Regions from separate parts of the Streptomyces sp. NPDC006655 genome, predicted to be linked through region 3. Evidence: riboswitches for the same ligand, from Rfam matches in the RefSeq annotation. Region 3 holds a riboswitch; each other region holds the start of a gene.
The links. A riboswitch is a leader RNA that binds a small molecule or an ion and turns the genes downstream of it on or off. The one in region 3 is predicted to bind thiamine pyrophosphate.
Positions count from the first base shown of each region.

Region 1: another riboswitch for thiamine pyrophosphate. It lies ahead of AB0958_RS20485 (thiamine ABC transporter substrate-binding protein); the one in region 3 lies ahead of thiC (phosphomethylpyrimidine synthase ThiC).
Region 2: another riboswitch for thiamine pyrophosphate. It lies ahead of thiO (glycine oxidase ThiO); the one in region 3 lies ahead of thiC (phosphomethylpyrimidine synthase ThiC).

Region 1 covers NZ_JBEYJU010000033.1:1,936-8,067, reverse strand. Annotated here, with positions in the region: gene AB0958_RS20515 (DUF4360 domain-containing protein) at 1-131, shown strand, start outside; gene AB0958_RS20510 (hypothetical protein) at 543-839, opposite strand; gene AB0958_RS20505 (hypothetical protein) at 836-1,150, opposite strand; partial or broken gene AB0958_RS20500 (IS1380 family transposase) at 1,308-1,677, shown strand; gene AB0958_RS20495 (CAP domain-containing protein) at 1,897-2,457, opposite strand; gene rlmN (23S rRNA (adenine(2503)-C(2))-methyltransferase RlmN) at 2,891-3,997, shown strand; TPP riboswitch at 4,022-4,129, shown strand; gene AB0958_RS20485 (thiamine ABC transporter substrate-binding protein) at 4,210-5,277, shown strand; gene AB0958_RS20480 (iron ABC transporter permease) at 5,316-6,132, shown strand, end outside.
Region 2 covers NZ_JBEYJU010000003.1:157,744-163,875, reverse strand. Annotated here, with positions in the region: gene AB0958_RS02850 (thiazole synthase) at 1-601, opposite strand, end outside; gene thiS (sulfur carrier protein ThiS) at 607-807, opposite strand; gene thiO (glycine oxidase ThiO) at 804-1,973, opposite strand; TPP riboswitch at 1,971-2,082, opposite strand; gene AB0958_RS02835 (FAD-dependent oxidoreductase) at 2,216-3,454, shown strand; gene AB0958_RS02830 (Rv2175c family DNA-binding protein) at 3,590-3,955, shown strand; gene thiE (thiamine phosphate synthase) at 3,990-4,637, shown strand; gene metF (methylenetetrahydrofolate reductase [NAD(P)H]) at 4,767-5,690, shown strand; gene AB0958_RS02815 (hypothetical protein) at 5,747-6,132, shown strand, end outside.
Region 3 covers NZ_JBEYJU010000011.1:41-5,759, reverse strand. Annotated here, with positions in the region: gene AB0958_RS08875 (DUF5326 family protein) at 37-249, shown strand; gene AB0958_RS08870 (IclR family transcriptional regulator C-terminal domain-containing protein) at 525-1,250, shown strand; gene AB0958_RS08865 (SsgA family sporulation/cell division regulator) at 1,349-1,786, shown strand; gene AB0958_RS08860 (YibE/F family protein) at 1,892-3,397, opposite strand; TPP riboswitch at 3,469-3,646, shown strand; gene thiC (phosphomethylpyrimidine synthase ThiC) at 3,639-5,459, shown strand.

The DNA of each region.
Region 1 (6,132 bases), on a different contig from region 3:
TCAACATCAACACTGAACTACAGGTCGACCCCGGCACCTCAAGCCCGAGCGCCACCAGCTTCATGGAGATGGACTCGACGGACGGCACGATCAAAACCGTGTACCACGTGGCCTTGAAGCAGTGTCAGTGACTCCTGGCACTGCGATCGGTGGGTGCGTCCAGAGCCACGGCTCTCATATCGGTGGTAGCACCATGTGGTGAGCACTGGAGGAGGAAGCGCTGGCGAACCAGGGGTACCTCGGCTCGCCCTCACTTCTTCCTCTTGCAGCACGCGAGCCGCCCGGCCTCCTGCCACGCGCAGCAACGACGCGCACAGAAAAGCCGATCACGGCCACTGTCAACCATCAGCCGGGACCGAACTGTCAAGCGTCTACCGGGACCGGACAGACCACGTCGAGCCGGGCTGTCACAGGTTTCTCTACCTCATCAAGCCCCGGCTGCGCTCCGCTCCGCCGGGCGCGCTTCCCGGCTCCGCTGCGGGCGCCGCTCCTGCCTCCGGCCCGCTCCACCCGCGCTGCGCCGACGCGCGCCCACTGCCTGCTCAGCCGTCGGTTTGTTCGCCGACGAGGAATCCTTCGGCCCAGTGGGTGTGACCCACCGTGTACTCGTGCACGTGGAAGCCGTTGGGATGGTCCTTGAATCCGGGTAGGGTACGCGCCTGCTCGATGCGTTGTTCCGCCCGTTGCCGGCTCGAGTACAGGCCGAGGAACGTGAAGCTGTCCTCGCTGTCGTCCCAGAAGAGCGGTTCGCCGTCTTCCATGAAGTCGACGGTGTTGGAAGCGCCCGGCTCGTCCGCGAAGTGATGCCTGTGCACCAGGAGGTGGAGCGTCCGGTTCATGAGTCTCGCCCAAGCCCTTCGGGGGACACCGTGACGAACCCCTCGTTCCACACATCCTCGTCCACCGTCACGGGTGCGATCTCGAAACAATCAGGTTCGTCCCGGAACCCTGGAAGCTTCCTGGAGATCTCCCGCTGCCTCTCCGCGGCTGCCTGGTCCGGGTAGATGCCGATGATCCTCCACTCCTCCTCGTCCAGGTGGATGGTGCCGTCCGCATCGAGATGGATTACCCGTTCGTCCTGCTCCACCGCGAGATGGCGCGCGTGCCACAGCACGTAGAGATCGCCGTCAGGTTCGTGTTCGTCTGTCATCGCGGGAATTCTCCCTTGCTGGTGCGACGCTCGGGAGCGGCAGGTTCGCGCCCCGTATTGTGTCCGGTGGGTGACAGAAACGCGAAGAGTGCCCCTGACCTGCAACGATGGGACTTGTCTAGGGTCCGGGTCGTCACAGGAAAGAGGCACTCTTCAGGTGAAGAAGCGTATCGGGTCCTACCCGCGTGCCCGTACCGAGGGCGGTGGTTGCGGGGCGGTCTCCCAGGCCGGTGGTGTGCTGCTGGTCGAGACGATCCGCAAGACCGGCCTGGGCCAGGCGATATCGGATGCTGCGGGCCGAGCCGGCCGGGTTCGGGCCAGTGGCCTCCGATCCGACGGTCTCCCGACCGATCGACACTCTGGGCGCGGCCGGTCCGAAGGCCCTGACTGCGATCAGGACCGGGCGGGCACAAGTACGGGAACACGTCTGGAAGTTGGCCGGAGCCGCCGCGCCGGACGCCGACGGGCAGGCGACCGTGGACCTCGACGGGGTGCTGGTGGTCGCGCACTCCGACAAGCAGGATGCTCCAACTCCCCGCCCCCGGCTGACCAGCCGTCCACCCGTCCCGACGACCAGCACCACCCCACCCGGAGCAGTGGAACCCGGCGCCCACCCGACGCGACACCCGGGCCGCCACCATGCCCACCATCAGCCACCGAAAGCGAAACGGTCCACCGACTCCGTCGGCGGACCGTCATGCAAGATCGAGGCCAGATGGGGCAACGGGGCTACCTGACCCCCGTATCTACCCCATATCTATCGGCCTCGTCCCCATGTCCAGCGTCCAGTAGTGGCCCCACGGACCTCCTTGATAATGACTTACGCCAGCTCTTTTCGTTTCGCACCTGAGGATTGCGTTTCGGTGCCCCCAACCCCATTCCTCGTCGTGCTGCATCCAGGCCCTAACTGCCTCCTCTGGCGTCTCGTACCCTACGGCTACATTCTCGGCACGCCAGACGATGAAACTCCTCTGATACATTGGCTCGCCGTCTTCCCAAACCAGCTTCCCGCTAGGGCCACGGTGCATGTTCAGGTCGGCAACCACCCAGGCTTTGTCCTGATCTTTCAAATAGTCGTTGTGGGAACTGGCAGTGTCTGTCAGCCCGTGCGAGGAGAAGAACTTGTACCTGCACCCAGCCATGAGGGCGCCCTGGGTATTTCCGAGAGGTCTGTACTTATCCAGTTCCGGATGTTGACGCGCCTCGTTAATCAAATCCCAGAACAGCTTCTCCTCGGGAGTTGCTATGAGTACATACCACAGCGGGTATGGATCAGGGTCGATCCGTGGATGTACTGGATGCGCCATGGCGAACTTCTTTCACTCGTCAGCGAAAGGGCTTATTGAGACTCGCCGGACAAAGAGCGGGCCGAGGAAAGGCGGATGGTCTGCATGACCGTTCAACGAGTAATGAACAGTGCTTGTACGCCCGTTGGCGGAAGCCAGACTCCCCTGGTTCGTGGCTAGCCTCCTGCACTTGCTTCCCATTATCGGTGGACCTGCGGTTCCACGCACATTGGCGGCAGCAAGGCAAACGTAAGCGGACAGCGACGAGACAGCGGTCGGACGTGTGGCCGCAGGCGGCCATGCGGCACCTGGTGGGCAGCCCACAAGTGATCACCCTGGGCCGTCCCTGGGCCGTCCGCAGCCGATCAGCGACGACCGGTGATGACCGCCAGCGGCAGTTCCAGCAGCCGACAGCCGCAGGCCACCCGAGTGGATCTGCGACACTGGTACCACCATGCCCAAGCCCGGAGAACTCACTTTCGTCGCCCCGCGCGGAGCCAAGAAGCCGCCGCGGCATCTCGCCGACCTCTCGCCCGCCGAGCGCAAGGACGCGGTGGCCGAGGCCGGGGAGAAGCCGTTCCGTGCCAAGCAGCTCTCGCAGCACTACTTCGCGCGGTACGCGCACGACCCCGAGCAGTGGACGGACATCCCGGCCGGCTCCCGGGACAAGCTGCGGGAGGCCCTGTTCCCGGAGCTGATGACCGTCGTACGGCATCTGTCCACGGACGAGGGCACCACCCGCAAGACGCTGTGGCGGCTGTTCGACGGCACGCTCGTCGAGTCGGTGCTGATGCGCTACCCGGACCGGGTGACCATGTGCATCAGCTCGCAGGCGGGGTGCGGGATGAACTGCCCGTTCTGCGCGACCGGGCAGGCGGGTCTGGACCGGAACCTGTCCACCGCCGAGATCGTCCACCAGATCGTCGACGGTATGCGGGCGCTCCGGGACGGGGACGTCCCCGGAGGACCGGCGCGGCTCTCCAACATCGTCTTCATGGGGATGGGCGAACCGCTCGCCAACTACAAGCGGGTGGTCGGCGCCATCCGGGCGCTGACCGACCCGGCGCCCGACGGACTCGGCCTCTCGCAGCGCGGGATCACCGTCTCCACCGTCGGACTCGTCCCGGCCATCCACCGGTTCGCCGACGAGGGCTTCAAGTGCCGGCTCGCGATCTCCCTGCACGCCCCCGACGACGAACTGCGCGACACCCTCGTCCCGGTCAACACCCGGTGGAAGGTGCGCGAGGTCCTCGACGCCGGGTTCGAGTACGTGGAGAAGAGCGGCCGCCGGCTGTCCATCGAGTACGCGCTCATCCGGGACATCAACGACCAGGCGTGGCGCGGTGACCGGCTCGGCCGGCTGCTCAAGGGCAAGCCCGTGCACGTCAACCTCATCCCCCTGAACCCCACCCCGGGCTCCAAGTGGACCGCCTCGCGGCCCGAGGACGAGAAGGCGTTCGTCGAGGCGATCGCCGCGCACGGGGTGCCCGTCACCATCCGGGACACCCGTGGTCAGGAGATCGACGGGGCCTGTGGTCAGCTCGCGGCCACCGAGCGGTAATCTGAGGGCCGCAGGTACATCTTCATATTCCGACAGGGGAGCGCCACAGCGCTGAGAGTGCGGCGATCGGGCCGCAGACCCTCTGAACCTCGCCCAGGTCATTCTGGGTAGGAAGTTCGGTCATCACTCAAGCTGTTGCGCCCTGCCCGCGAGCCCCGTGCTCACGGGCAGGGCCGCGTCTCTTCCTGGTCCACCCCAGGAGGAAAACACCAGTGCACACCAGAACCCTCGTGGCCGCGGCCGTCGGGCTCGGTCTCGTCACGCTGTCCGCGTGCTCGTCGACGGGCACCGGCGCCGACTCCAAGACCGTCACCCTGGTCAGCCACGACTCGTGGGCCGTCTCCAAGAACGTGCTCAAGGACTTCGAGAAGCAGTCCGGCTACCGGGTGAGGGTCCTCAAGGACGGCGACGCCGGACAGGCCGTCAACAAGGCGATCCTGACCAAGGACAACCCCCAGGGCGACGTCTTCTTCGGCGTCGACAACACCCTGCTGTCCAGGGCGCTCGACAACGGGTTGTTCCAGCCGTACGAGGCCAAGGGCCTGGGCCAGGTCGGTGCGGCGTACCAGCTCGACGCCGCAAAGCACCGGGTGACGCCCATCGACTACGGCGACATCTGCGTGAACTACGACAAGGCGTACTTCAGCCGGCACAAGCTGACCCCACCCACGTCGTACGCCGATCTCGTCAAGCCGCAGTACAAGAACCTCCTCGTCACGGAGAACGCCGCCACCTCCTCGCCGGGCCTCGGGTTCCTGCTCGGCTCCGCCGCCCGGTACGGGGACGGCGGGTGGCCGGACTACTGGAAGAAGCTCAAGGCCAACGGCGTGAAGGTCGTCGACGGCTGGGAGCAGGCCTACAACGAGGAGTTCTCCGGTTCGGCCGGCGGCAAGAAGGCCAAGGGCGACCGGCCGCTCGTCGTGTCGTACGCCTCCTCGCCGCCCGCCGAGGTCATCTACGCCGACCCGAAGCCCAGCACCGCCCCCACCGGTGTCGCCACCGGCACCTGCTTCCGGCAGATCGAGTTCGCCGGTCTGCTGAGCAACGCCGGGAACACCAAGGGCGGCAAGGCGCTCATCGACTTCCTGGTCTCCAAGGAGTTCCAGCAGGACATGCCGCTCAACATGTTCGTGTACCCGGTGGTCAAGGGGGCCGCGGTGCCCGCCGAGTTCACCGAGTACGGTCCTGCCGCGCAGGACCCCGCGACCATGGCGCCCGACAAGATCGCCGCCAACCGTGACCAGTGGGTCAAGACGTGGACGTCACTCGTACTGAAGTGAGCGCCGGCCGGCGGGCGGGCGCGGCGCGGCTCGGGCTGATGCTCCTGCCCGTCGCGTTCTTCGCGGTCTTCTTCGCCTGGCCGGTCGCGGCGATCGTCGCCCGGGGCCTGAAGACCGACGCCGGCTGGCGGTTCGGGCGGATCACCGAGGTCGTCGGGCAGTCCGACATCCGGCACGTGCTGTGGTTCACCACCTGGCAGGCGCTCGCCTCGACCGCGCTCACCCTGCTGGTGGCGCTGCCCGCGGCCTACGTCTTCGCCCGCCTCGACTTCCCGGGCAAGCAGGTGCTGCGGGCTGTCGTGACGGTCCCCTTCGTCCTGCCGACGGTCGTGGTGGGGACCGCCTTCCTCGCGCTCGTCGGGCGGGGCGGTCTGCTGGAGGAGTGGTGGGGCGTACGGCTCGACACCACCGTCTGGGCCATCCTGCTGGCGCACGTCTTCTTCAACTACGCGGTGGTCGTGCGCACCGTGGGCGGGCTGTGGTCGCAACTCGACCCACGCCAGGAGGAGGCCGCACGGATGCTCGGCGTCTCGCCGGCGGCCGCCTGGCGCAAGGTCACCCTGCCCGCGCTCGCGCCCGCCGTGGCCGCCGCCGCGCTGATGGTCTTCCTGTTCACCTTCACCTCCTTCGGCGTGGTGCAGATCCTCGGCGGCCCCACCTTCGCCACCCTCGAAGTGGAGATCTACCGGCAGACCTCCGAGATCTTCGACCTCTCCACGGCCGCCGTCCTCACGATCGTCCAGTTCGTCGCGGTCGGCGCGATCCTCGCCGTGCACGCGTGGACGGTACGGCGCCGGGAGAGCGCGCTGCGGCTGGTGGACCCGTCGGTGACGGCACGCCGGCCGCGCGGGGCCG
Region 2 (6,132 bases), on a different contig from region 3:
ACCCCAGCTCCATCGCCGCCGCCACGTCCGACGCCGTACCGGCCCCCGCGTCCAGGATCACCGGCACGCGCGCGTGCTCCACGATCAGCTGGAAGTTGTGCGGGTTGCGGATCCCGAGCCCCGACCCGATCGGCGACCCCAGCGGCATCACCGCCGCGCACCCCACGTCCTCCAGTTTCCGCGCCAGCACCGGATCGTCGTTGGTGTACGGCAGCACCGTGAACCCGTCGTCCACCAGCGTCTCCGCCGCGTCCAGCAGCTCCACCGGATCCGGCAGCAGCGTCCGCTCGTCGGCGATGACCTCCAGTTTCACCAGCGAGGTCCCCAGCGCCTCCCGCGCCAGCCGGGCGGTCAGCACCGCCTCCCCGGCGGTGAAGCACCCCGCCGTGTTCGGCAGCACCCCGATCCCCAGCCGTTCGAGCACCGACAGCACGGAACCCCGTACCCCCGGGTCCACCCGCCGCATCGCGACCGTGGTCAGCTCCGTCCCGGACGCGACGAGCGCCCGCTCCAGCACCTCCAGGCTGGGCGCACCCCCGGTACCCATGATCAACCGGGAGGAGAAGGTCGTACCCCCCAGCACGAAAGGATCGTCGGCCACGGCGCTCAGCCTCCCTGCACGGCGGTCAGGACTTCCACCCGGTCGCCCTCGGCGAGACCCGTCGCCGGCCACTGCGCACGCGGTACGACGGTCTCGTTGACGGCCGCGGCCACCCCGGACGGCGCGGCCGTCAGGGACTTCACGAGCGTGTCGAGAGCGGTGCCCGGGGCGATCTCCCGGCGCTCCCCGTTGACGGAGATGTTCATGCGGTCTGCTCCACGAGTGCGTCGAGAACGGGGCCGAAGCGCCTGGGCGTGAACGGACGGGCCTCCGCCGGCAGCTCGCCGCCGGCCAGCAGCTCCGCCATCACGTCCCCCGTGACCGGCGTGAGCAGCACCCCGTTGCGGTAGTGCCCGGTGGCCAGCAGCAGCCCGTCGAGGCGGGTCGGACCGAGCAGCGGCGCGTTGTCGGGGGAGCCGGGGCGCAGCCCGGCCCGGGTCTCGGTCAGCGGCAGCTCGGTGAGGCCGGGCACCAGCTCGTGGGCGTCCCGCAGCAGCTCGTAGACACCGCCCGCCGTGACGGTCGTGTCCCAGCCCAGCTCCTCGCTGGTCGCGCCGACGACCAGCTCGCCGTTCTCCCTGGGCACCAGGTAGACACTGCCGCCGCGCACCACGGCCCGCACGGTCCGGCTGAGGAACGGCCTGTGACGCGGCGGCACCGTCAGCCGCAGCACCTGCCCCTTCACGGGCCGCACCGGCGGCAGCACGTCGTCGGGCACCCCGGCCAGCCGCCCGCTCAGGCTCCCGCCCGCCAGCACCACCTGCCCGGCGCCCAGCGTCCGTCCCGCGCGCGTGACGACGCCGGCCGCCCGCTCCCGTACGACGTCCAGTCGCTCGGCCCAGTCGCGGTCGAAGGCCACACCGGCCCGCTCGCACGCCGTGACCAGGGCGGCCGCCAGCCGGCGCGGGTCGATCTGGTGGTCGCCGTCGACCCGCAGCCCGCCGCGCACCCCGGGCGCCAGCATCGGCTCCAGGCGTCGGCACTCCCGCCCGGACAGCCACTCCGAGTCGAGCCCCGACTGCCGTTGCAGGGCGTGCAGTTCCCGCAGGTGGGCCCGGTCGTCGGCGTCCAGGGCGACCGCGAGCGTGCCGCAGCGCCGGTAGCCGAGGTCCTGGCCGGTCAGCTCGGTCAGCTCGGCGGCGAAGCCGGGATAACGGCGGGCGGAGGCCAGGTTGAGCCCCAGCAGGGTCTGCTCGCCGTGGTGCAGCTCGGTGACCGCGGCCAGCATCCCCGCCGCGACCTGCGCGGCCCCGCCGCCGGGCGCCGGGTCGACCACGGTGGTGGCGAGCCCGCGCTGAGCCGCCCGCCAGGCCGTGACCAGGCCGATGATCCCGCCCCCGATGACGAGGACGTCGGACGTACGTGAGGACATGGGCGTCCAGCCCCTCCCTTCGCCGGCATGACCCGGATCAGGTTCGTACGGTCGGAGGCCGCCAGCCTCCCTCTCAGCCCGGTGCGTCCGGGCTCCCGCGTGTGCTTGTACGTCCGCCACCCTAGCCCGAGTCGTCCGGCGCGGTAAGGACGCCCTCGCCGGGCGCTGTGCAACAGGTCACGCGGCACGCCCCCTGACTGACTCTTTGTCAGTTGTCTATCGTTCTTGTCCATGGTGATCAGGTGAGCGGGCAGACGCAGCGACAGGGCACGTCACAGGAGCGGCGCGTGGTCGTCGTGGGCGCGGGCATGGCCGGGGTGCAGACCGCCGTCGCCCTGCGCGAGCGGGGATTCACGGGCACGGTCACGCTGATCGGCGCCGAGCCGCACCAGCCGTACGACCGGCCGCCGCTCTCCAAGGCCGTGCTGCTCGGCAAGGCGGAGGGCTCGGCCTTCGAGGTCGACTTCGAGGCGCTCGGCATCGAGCTGGCGCTGGGCCGCGAGGCGGTCGGCGTGCGCACCGCCGACCACGAGCTGGACACCGAGGCGGGACCGGTGCCGTACGACGTCCTGGTGCTCGCGACCGGCGCCGAGCCGATCAGGCTGCCCGGCACCGAGGGGGTGCCCGGCGTCCACCTGCTGCGCACCCTGGACGACGCCGAGCGGCTGCGGCCGGTGCTCGCCCGGCAGCACGACATCGTGGTGGTCGGTGCGGGCTGGATCGGCGCCGAGTTCGCCACCGCCGCGCGTGCCGCCGGCTGCGCGGTGACCGTCGTGGAGGCCGCCGACCGGCCGCTCGCGGGAGCCCTGCCCGCCGACGTCGCCGCGCCGATGACCGCCTGGTACGCCGACAGCGGCACCGAACTGCGCACGCACGCGCGCGTGGCGCGCGTCGAACCCGGTGCGGTGGTCCTCGACGACGGCACGCGGGTCCCCGCGGGCGCCGTCGTGGTCGGCATCGGCGCCCGCCCCGCCACCGGCTGGCTGGCCGGCTCCGGCATCGAGCTGGGTGCCCACGGCGACGTGGTCGCCGACGACCGTCTGCGCGCCGGCGCGCCGGACGTCTACGCCGTCGGCGACTGCGCGTCCTTCCCGTCCGGCCGCTACGGCGAACGCCTGCTGATCCATCACTGGGACAACGCCCTCCAGGGGCCGCGCACGGTGGCCGCCAACATCCTCGGCGAGTCCGACGCCGTCTACGACCCGGTGCCGTACTTCTGGTCCGAACAGTTCGGCCGCTTCGTCCAGTACGCGGGTCACCACGCGTCCGCCGACCGGATGATCTGGCGCGGCGACCCGACGGGCCCGGCATGGAGCGTCTGCTGGCTCCGCGACGACCGCCTGGCGGCCCTCCTGGCGGTAGGCCGCCCCCGAGACCTGGCCCAGGGGCGACGGCTGATCGAGGCGACCACCCGTATGGACCCCGAGGCCCTGTCCGACCCGTCCCGCCCCTTGAAGAACGCGACCGCAGCGCCCCGATAGGGGCGCTGGGGGCACCCCCGGCCGAAGGCTGGGGGAGGAACTGCGCGACCAGCCCCCACGACGCCGCACCCGAAACGCGACCTGTCCCGGCCCCACCCATCGCGGCCCACCTGGCGGAGCGCCTACCCTGGACCCGTGACCGAGATTGACGCAAACATCGATGCTCTCGTCCCCGCCTGGCTCACCCTCCCCGACATCGCGGAGATGCTCGACGTCGAGGTGACCCGCGTGCGGCAGCTGGTCAAGGAGGGCCAGCTCATCGCCGTCCGCCGCGGTGAGAACAGGGCACTGCACGTTCCCGCCGCCTTCATCGACGGGAACAAGGTCGTCAAGGGCCTGGCCGGCACCCTGACGCTGCTGCGGGACGACGGCTTCAACGACGAAGAGATGCTGGAGTGGCTCTTCACCCCCGACGAGACCCTGCCCGGCACCCCCGCGCAGGCGCTCAGCGAGAATCGCGGCACGGAGGTGAAGCGTCGCGCCCAGGCGCTCGCCGTCTGAGGCAACCGGCAACGACACCACGGGGGACCCGACGATGACCGACACCGCCCGCGCCCGGCTGGCCGACGCCCGCCTCTACCTGTGCACGGACGCCCGGAAGGAGCAGGGCGACCTCGCCGAGTTCCTGGACGCGGTGCTGGCGGGCGGTGTCGACATCGTGCAGCTGCGCGACAAGGGCATGGAGGCCGCCGAGGAACTGGCGCACCTCGCCGTCCTCGCCGAGGCCTGCGCCCGGCACGGCAAGCTGCTCGCGGTCAACGACCGCGCCGACGTGGCCCATGCCGCCGACGCCGACGTGCTCCATCTCGGCCAGGGCGACCTGCCGGTCGCGGCCGCCCGCGCGATCCTCGGCCAGGACGTCCTCGTCGGCCGGTCCACGCACACCGAGGCGGAGGCCGCCGCGGCGGCGGTCCAGGACGGCGTGGACTACTTCTGCACCGGCCCCTGCTGGCCCACCCCCACCAAGCCCGGCCGGCCCGCCCCCGGGCTCGACCTGGTGCGGTACACCGCGGCCCTGGGCACCGAGCGCCCCTGGTTCGCCATCGGCGGCATCGACCTGGGCAACCTCGACCAGGTGCTGGAGGCGGGCGCCCGCCGCGTGGTGGTCGTCCGCGCGCTCACCGCGGCCGACGACCCGGGCGCGGCGGCGGCCGAGTTCGCCAAGCGCCTCCGGTCGGCATGACCCGCCCCGGGACCCTCACCGGGGCATGATGTCCGAAAAACTGTCCAGTATCCGGACGCGGGATCGGCAATTCGGGCAAATATCCCGAGTGTGGTTGGGTGTCCGTCCGCCCCTGACTAACCTGCGGGTATGGCCCTAGGAACCGCGTCCACCAGGACTGACCGCGCACGCACCGTGCGCGACATGCTCGCCACCGGCAAGACCACGTACTCCTTCGAGTTCTCGGCGCCGAAGACCCCCAAGGGCGAGCGGAACCTGTGGAGCGCGCTGCGGAGGGTCGAGGCGGTCGCCCCCGACTTCGTCTCCGTGACCTACGGCGCCGGCGGGTCCACCCGCGCGGGCACCGTCAAGGAGACCCAGCAGATCGTCGCCGACACCACCCTCACCCCGGTCGCCCACCTCACCGCGGTCGACCACTCGCTGGCCGAGCTGCGCAACATCATCGGCCAGTACGCGGACGCCGGGATCCGCAACATGCTCGCCGTGCGCGGCGACCCGCCCGGCGACCCGATGGGGCAGTGGGTGGCGCACCCGCAGGGGCTGACCTACGCGGCCGAACTCGTCCGGCTCATCAAGGAGTCGGGTGACTTCTGCGTGGGCGTCGCCGCCTTCCCCGAGATGCACCCGCGCTCCGACGACTGGGACACCGACGTCCGGCACTTCGTCGACAAGTGCCGCGCGGGCGCCGACTACGCCATCACGCAGATGTTCTTCCAGCCCGAGTCGTACCTTCGACTCCGCGACCGGGTCGGCGCGGCCGGCTGCCGGACTCCGGTGATTCCGGAAATCCTGCCCGTCACCAGTGTGAAGATGCTGGAACGGTTGCCCAAACTCAGCAACGCGGTCTTCCCGGACGCCCTGAAAGAGCGGATCCTCACAGCAAAAGACGATCCGGCGGCGGTACGCTCCATTGGCATCGAATACGCCACGGAGTTCTGCGCTCGGCTGCTCGCCGAGGGAGTGCCCGGACTGCACTTCATCACGCTCAACAACTCCACGGCCACCCTGGAGATCTACGAGAACCTGGGCCTGCACCATCCCCCGCAGGCCTAGACCGGCCGCACCGGTGTACGACACACTGCGTAGCGGTCACTGGGAGAGGGGCGTACATGGGCTGGACGGTCCTCTACGTAGCGTTCGGCGTCGTCGCACTGTGGTTGCTCGGCGAGGTACTGCTGCAGTACAAGGCGCGGCTGCGCTGGCGGCTGCTCGCCTTCGCGGGCTTCCTCGGCGTCGTCCTCGGTGTCCTGATCCCGTCCGTGATCGTCATCGGCGTGGGCGCGATCGCCTTCGCGGTCGGCCAGACCTATGTCACGCTGTCGTTCCGTCGCGGCTTCGAGGCCGGCTGGGCGGTCAAGCGCCCCGACACGGACGGTGACGGCGGGGGTCTCACCCTCGGCCTGACCAAGCGCCGCCGCGGCGAGCCGGAGGAGAACCCGGGCCTGGAGGCCACCGACCCGGACGCCGCCGACGCCGCCTACGCCGAGCAGCAGGC
Region 3 (5,719 bases):
ACGTGCCGAGCGCACGAGAAAGCTGAGGACAGGGCAATGCGAGAGATCTTCACGGGTCTGCCGTGGTGGGTGAAGTGGATCGCGGTGCCGGTCATCGCACTGGTGGTGTTCGGCGGCCTGATCGGCGCGATCGTCGGCTTCCTGGCCTATCTGCTCTTCAAGCTGCTGATCTTCGTGGCGCTGGTCGGCGGACTGATCTACATCGTGCGGAAGTTCATGTCGAACTCCTCGTCGAAGAGCGACTGGTGAGGACCGGGGGAATCGGTGGCCGGTAACACGAATCACCGGTTCCCTCGGGCGAGGGAAGTTTCCTCCAACGGGCCGACCGGAAGCGACGACAGACGGTTAGATTCGCTGACCCCCTCGCGCTCCGGGAGCGACTCTTGGCCACGCTTGACGCCGCCTCAGTACCCACGGAACACCGCCCACCCCCCGCCCGACGCAGTTCCACCACACCCCCCGTACAGCGGCCGGCCACCCAGGCCGACCCCGCACAGCCGCATTCGGCCACTCTCATCGGCTCCGTGCAGCGCGCCATGCGTCTGCTGGAATGTGTCGCCGAGCACGAACACGGCGCCCCTGCCAAACAACTGGCCCGTGAGACCGGCCTCGCCCTGCCCACCGCCTACCACCTGCTGCGCACCCTCGTGCACGAGGGATATCTCCGCCGTGACAAGGGCCTGTTCTTCCTCGGCGAGGCCGCCGAGCGGCTGAGCAGCAGCGGAGCGCAGCAGAAACGTCGCAGCGCGGTCGTCGACACCCTCGCCCACTGGCGGGACGCGATCGGCGTGCCGGTCTACTATGCGATGTACCGGGACGGTGAGATCGAGGTCGTGTGCGTCTCCGACTCCCCGGCTGCCCCGGCGGTCGAGGAATGGGCGGACTTCCGCGAGACCGCGCATGCGCACGCCATCGGCCAGTGTCTGCTCTCCCAGTTGGACGAGGCCGCCCGCCGCGACCATCTCGACCGGTACCCCGTGCAGACGCTCACCCCGTACACGGTGCGTGACAGCCACGCCCTGTTGCGCAGGCTCGAGCGCACCCGCCGGATGGACCCGGTGGTCGAGCGCCAGGAGTACACGCTGGGGACGGTGTGCGCCGCCATTCCCATCACCGCGGGGACCACAGCCGCCACCATGGCCATCTCCCTCCCGCTGCACCAGGCCGACCGGCTGCTGCCCGCGGCACGGCAGCTACAGGCCGAGGTCGGACGGCACCTGGGTTCCCTGGCCATCGCTATCAGTATCTGAAAACTCACTCCTTGTGATCTCCCGAGTACTTTCAGCAAGATTTGACCACTATCAAAGGGGTAAACCCGGCCAGTCGGCGTCATATGACGGGGTAGGCGATGCGCGAGTCCGTACAAGCAGAAGTCATGATGAGCTTTCTCGTCTCGGAGGAGCTCTCCTTCCGCATCCCCGTGGAGTTGCGCTACGAGACCTGTGATCCGTATGCCGTGCGGCTCACCTTCCATCTCCCCGGAGACGCTCCGGTGACCTGGGCCTTCGGTCGTGAGCTGCTGATCGACGGGGTGGGCCGGCCGTGTGGCGAGGGTGATGTGCATATCGCGCCCGCCGATGCGGAGGTGCTGGGTGAGGTGCTGATCCGCCTTCAGGTCGGGTGCGACCAGGCGATGTTCCGTTCCTCGGCGCCCCCACTGGTGGCCTTCCTCGACCGTACGGACAAGCTGGTGCCGCTCGGCCAGGAAGGCGCGCTCGCCGATTTCGACGCCCATCTGGACGAAGCCCTGGACCGCATCCTGGCCGAGGAGCAGAGCGCCGGCTGAGACGCCGTGGCCATGGGGGAAGGTCCCTCCACCCGAGCCGGACGAGAACACGCAGGAACGCTTCTGCGTGCTCCTGTGACTTCGTCGGCGCTTCCGGGCACGCCGTCAGTGCTTCCGGCGCCGCCCCCGTCCGCCGCGCGCCGGAGTCCCCACGGCCGCGATCGCCTCCGTGCCCGGCCGGTCGGCCGACACCACCAGGGCCGCCAGCAGCGTGGTGACCGGTACCGAGGCCACCAGGCCGATCGAGCCGACCAGGGTGCGCACGACCTCCTCGGCCACCAGCTCACTGTTGGCGACCGTCGTCACGCTGCTCTGCGCGATGGAGAAGAGGAGCAGCAGCGGCAGCGCCGCGCCCGCATAGGCCAGCACCAGGGTGTTGACGACGGAGGCGATGTGGTCGCGGCCGATGCGGATGCCCGCCCGGTACAGCCCGCGCCAGCCCATCGTCGGGTTGGCCTCGTGCAGTTCCCAGACGGCCGACGTCTGGGTCACCGTCACGTCGTCCAGCACGCCCAGCGAACCGATGATGACGCCGGCCAGCAGCAGACCGCTCATGTCGATCGACGGGTACAGGCCGTGGATCAGCCCGGTGTTGTCGTCGGTGTTGCCGGTGAGCGCCGCCCAGTCGATGAACTCGGAGCCGAGCAGGCCGATCAGGCACAGCGAGACCAGTGTGCCGAGCACCGCCACGGAGGTACGGGCCGACAGGCCATGACACATGTACAGAGCGATCAGCATGATGGCGCTCGACCCGACCACCGCCACCAGCAGCGGATTCGAGCCCTGCAGGATCGCCGGCAGGATGAACAGGGTCAGCACCATGAAGCTGACGGCCAGCGCGACCAACGCCATCACCCCGCGCAGCCGGCCCACCACCACGACGGCGAGCGCGAAGATCCCGGCCAGCAGCGCCATCGGGAACTTCCGGTTCACATCGGTGACCGAGTACTGCAGGTCCTTCGGTGCCGAGGGCTCGTAGGCGACGACGACTTTCTCGCCCTGGTGCAACTGCCGTGACTGGTCGGGCTGCACGATCTCGGTGAAGGTGCGGCCCCTGTCCTTGCCGGTGTCGACCCGGACCGTGGCCTTCTTGCAGGTGCCACCGTCCTCCTGCTTGCCGGTCCCTCCGCCGGTGGTCGAGAGGTCACCGGCCGAACCGCCTCCCGAGGCGTTGACCGACTTGCAGCTGACCGAGACGACCTTGGCGACCGTGGCCGCCTGCGTCTGCCGGTCGAAACCGACACCGGTGCGCTCGTGCGGCGGGGCGCCGCCGGGCCACAGCACGACCAGGCCGACCACCACCGCGGCGGTGAAGGGAATCAGGATCGCCGCGATGACCTTGCGCAGATGCTTCGAGACGGGTGCGGCGGGACCATGGCTGTGCGAGTGGCCGTGCCCGCCACCGGCTCCGCCGTGTCCATGGTCGTGACCGGCACCGGCCGTCCGATCAGGAGCGTGCCCATGAGCGTGCTCCTGGCCGGACCCGTGTCCGTACTCGGCATGTCCGGCACCGGCACCGTGGCCACCCCGGCCCGGTCCGCCGTCCCCTGCCGCGCCGTTGCCGCGCCGTGGGTCGGGAGGCGGATAGGGGGGCTGCTGTGTCGTGGTCACCGCCCGATCATCGCAAGAACGGCAGGGGCCCCCTGTTCACCGCGCCCGAATTGACGCTAGCGTGGAGGCACCTTTGCACACGCGGGAGCTCGGAGCACCGGGCTGAGAGGGCGCTGACCTCCGTATTCGCGATGTTTCACGTGGAACAAGTGAACTTCCACAGGGAACACCGCTCGACGGAAGCCGCTGCGTCGACCGCCGAACCTGTTACCGGGTAATGCCGGCGTAGGGAGTAGGTCTCATGGCCAACAAGGACGCACGCACGCCTGTCTCCAACCAGGACGAACAGCCCTCCAGGGGCGAAACGCCACGCGAGGCCGGGAAGTCCGTGGGCTGGCACAAGGGGTATGTCGAGGGCTCGCGCCCCGACCTGCGAGTGCCGGTCCGTCAAGTGCACCTCACCAACGGGCAGTCGGTCACCCTCTACGACACCTCGGGCCCGTACACCGATCCGCTCGTCGAGACCGACGTCCGCCGGGGACTGCCCCCGTTGCGGGAGAACTGGATCATCGCCCGCGGTGACACCGAGGAGTACGCGGGCCGGCCGGTCCGTCCCGAGGACGACGGGATCAAGCACACCGCACCGCGCGGCGGTCTGCGCAACCTGGACGCGGTCTTCCCGGGACGTCCGCGCCAGCCGCGCCGGGGCCGGGCCGGAGAGGCGGTCACCCAGCTCGCGTACGCGCGCCGCGGCGAGATCTCGCCCGAGATGGAGTACGTGGCCATCCGGGAGAACGTCGCGCCGGAGGTCGTCCGTGCGGAGATCGCGGCGGGGCGGGCTGTGCTGCCGGCCAACGTCAACCACCCGGAGATCGAGCCGATGATCATCGGTAAGCGGTTCCTGGTGAAGGTCAACGCCAACATCGGCAACTCGGCGGTCACCTCCTCCATCGAGGAGGAGGTGGAGAAGATGACCTGGGCGACCCGCTGGGGCGCCGACACGGTCATGGACCTCTCCACCGGCCGCAACATCCACACCACCCGTGAGTGGGTGCTGCGCAACTCCCCCGTCCCCATCGGCACGGTGCCGCTCTACCAGGCCCTGGAGAAGGTGGACGGCCGGGCCGAGGAGCTGACCTGGGAGATCTACAAGGACACGGTCATCGAACAGGCCGAGCAGGGCGTGGACTACATGACCGTCCACGCGGGCGTCCGGCTGCCGTTCGTCCCGCTCACGGCGAATCGCAAGACCGGCATCGTCTCGCGCGGTGGGTCGATCATGGCGGCCTGGTGTCTCGCACACCACAAGGAATCGTTTCTGTACGAGAACTTCGAGGAACTCTGCGAGATCCTCGCCTCCTACGACGTCACGTACTCGCTGGGGGACGGCCTGCGCCCCGGCTCCATCGCGGACGCCAACGACGAGGCACAGTTCGCGGAACTCCGCACGCTCGGGGAACTCAACCGGATCGCCAGGCGTTTCAACGTACAGACCATGATCGAGGGCCCGGGCCACGTCCCGATGCACAAGATCAAGGAGAACATCGACCTTCAGCAGGAGATCTGCGATGAAGCTCCGTTCTATACGCTCGGCCCGCTGACCACGGACGTCGCACCGGCGTACGACCACATCACCTCCGGTATCGGTGCCGCGATGATCGCCTGGTGGGGCACGGCCATGCTCTGCTACGTCACACCCAAGGAGCATCTGGGCCTGCCCAACCGGGACGACGTGAAGACCGGCGTCATCACGTACAAGATCGCGGCTCACGCGGCCGACCTCGCCAAGGGACACCCGGGTGCGCAGGAATGGGACGACGCCCTCTCCGACGCCCGCTTCGAGTTCCGGTGGGAGGACCAGTTCAACCTCGCCCTGGACCCGGTCACGGCCCGCGAGTTCCACGACGAGACCCTCCCGGCGGAGCCGGCGAAGACCGCCCACTTCTGCTCCATGTGCGGTCCGAAATTTTGTTCGATGAAGATCAGTCAGAGCATCACAGAGCGGTTCGGTGGTGCAGCGGCTGTGGGTGCGTCACCGGAGGAGATCGCGGAGGGGATGCTCCAGAAGTCGAAGGAGTTCGCAGCCTCCGGCAACCGGGTCTACCTCCCGCTGGTGGACTGACAGCGGTATGGGACACGGACAGCCGACTTGCCCCAGTACCTCCGAGGTGGCCGAGTCAAGCAGCCGGTGACGGCCTTCATCTGGCGCGAACAGGCTGGTAGTCGGGCCGAGATCGAGGAAGGGATGGCCCAGGGGTCCGAGGAGTTCGCGGCGTCGGGTGACCGGGTGACCGGGTGTCCGGGTGTCCGGGTGTCCGGGTGTCCGGGTGTCCGGGTGTCCGGGTGTCCGGGTGTCCGGGTGTCCGGGTGTCCGGGTGTCCG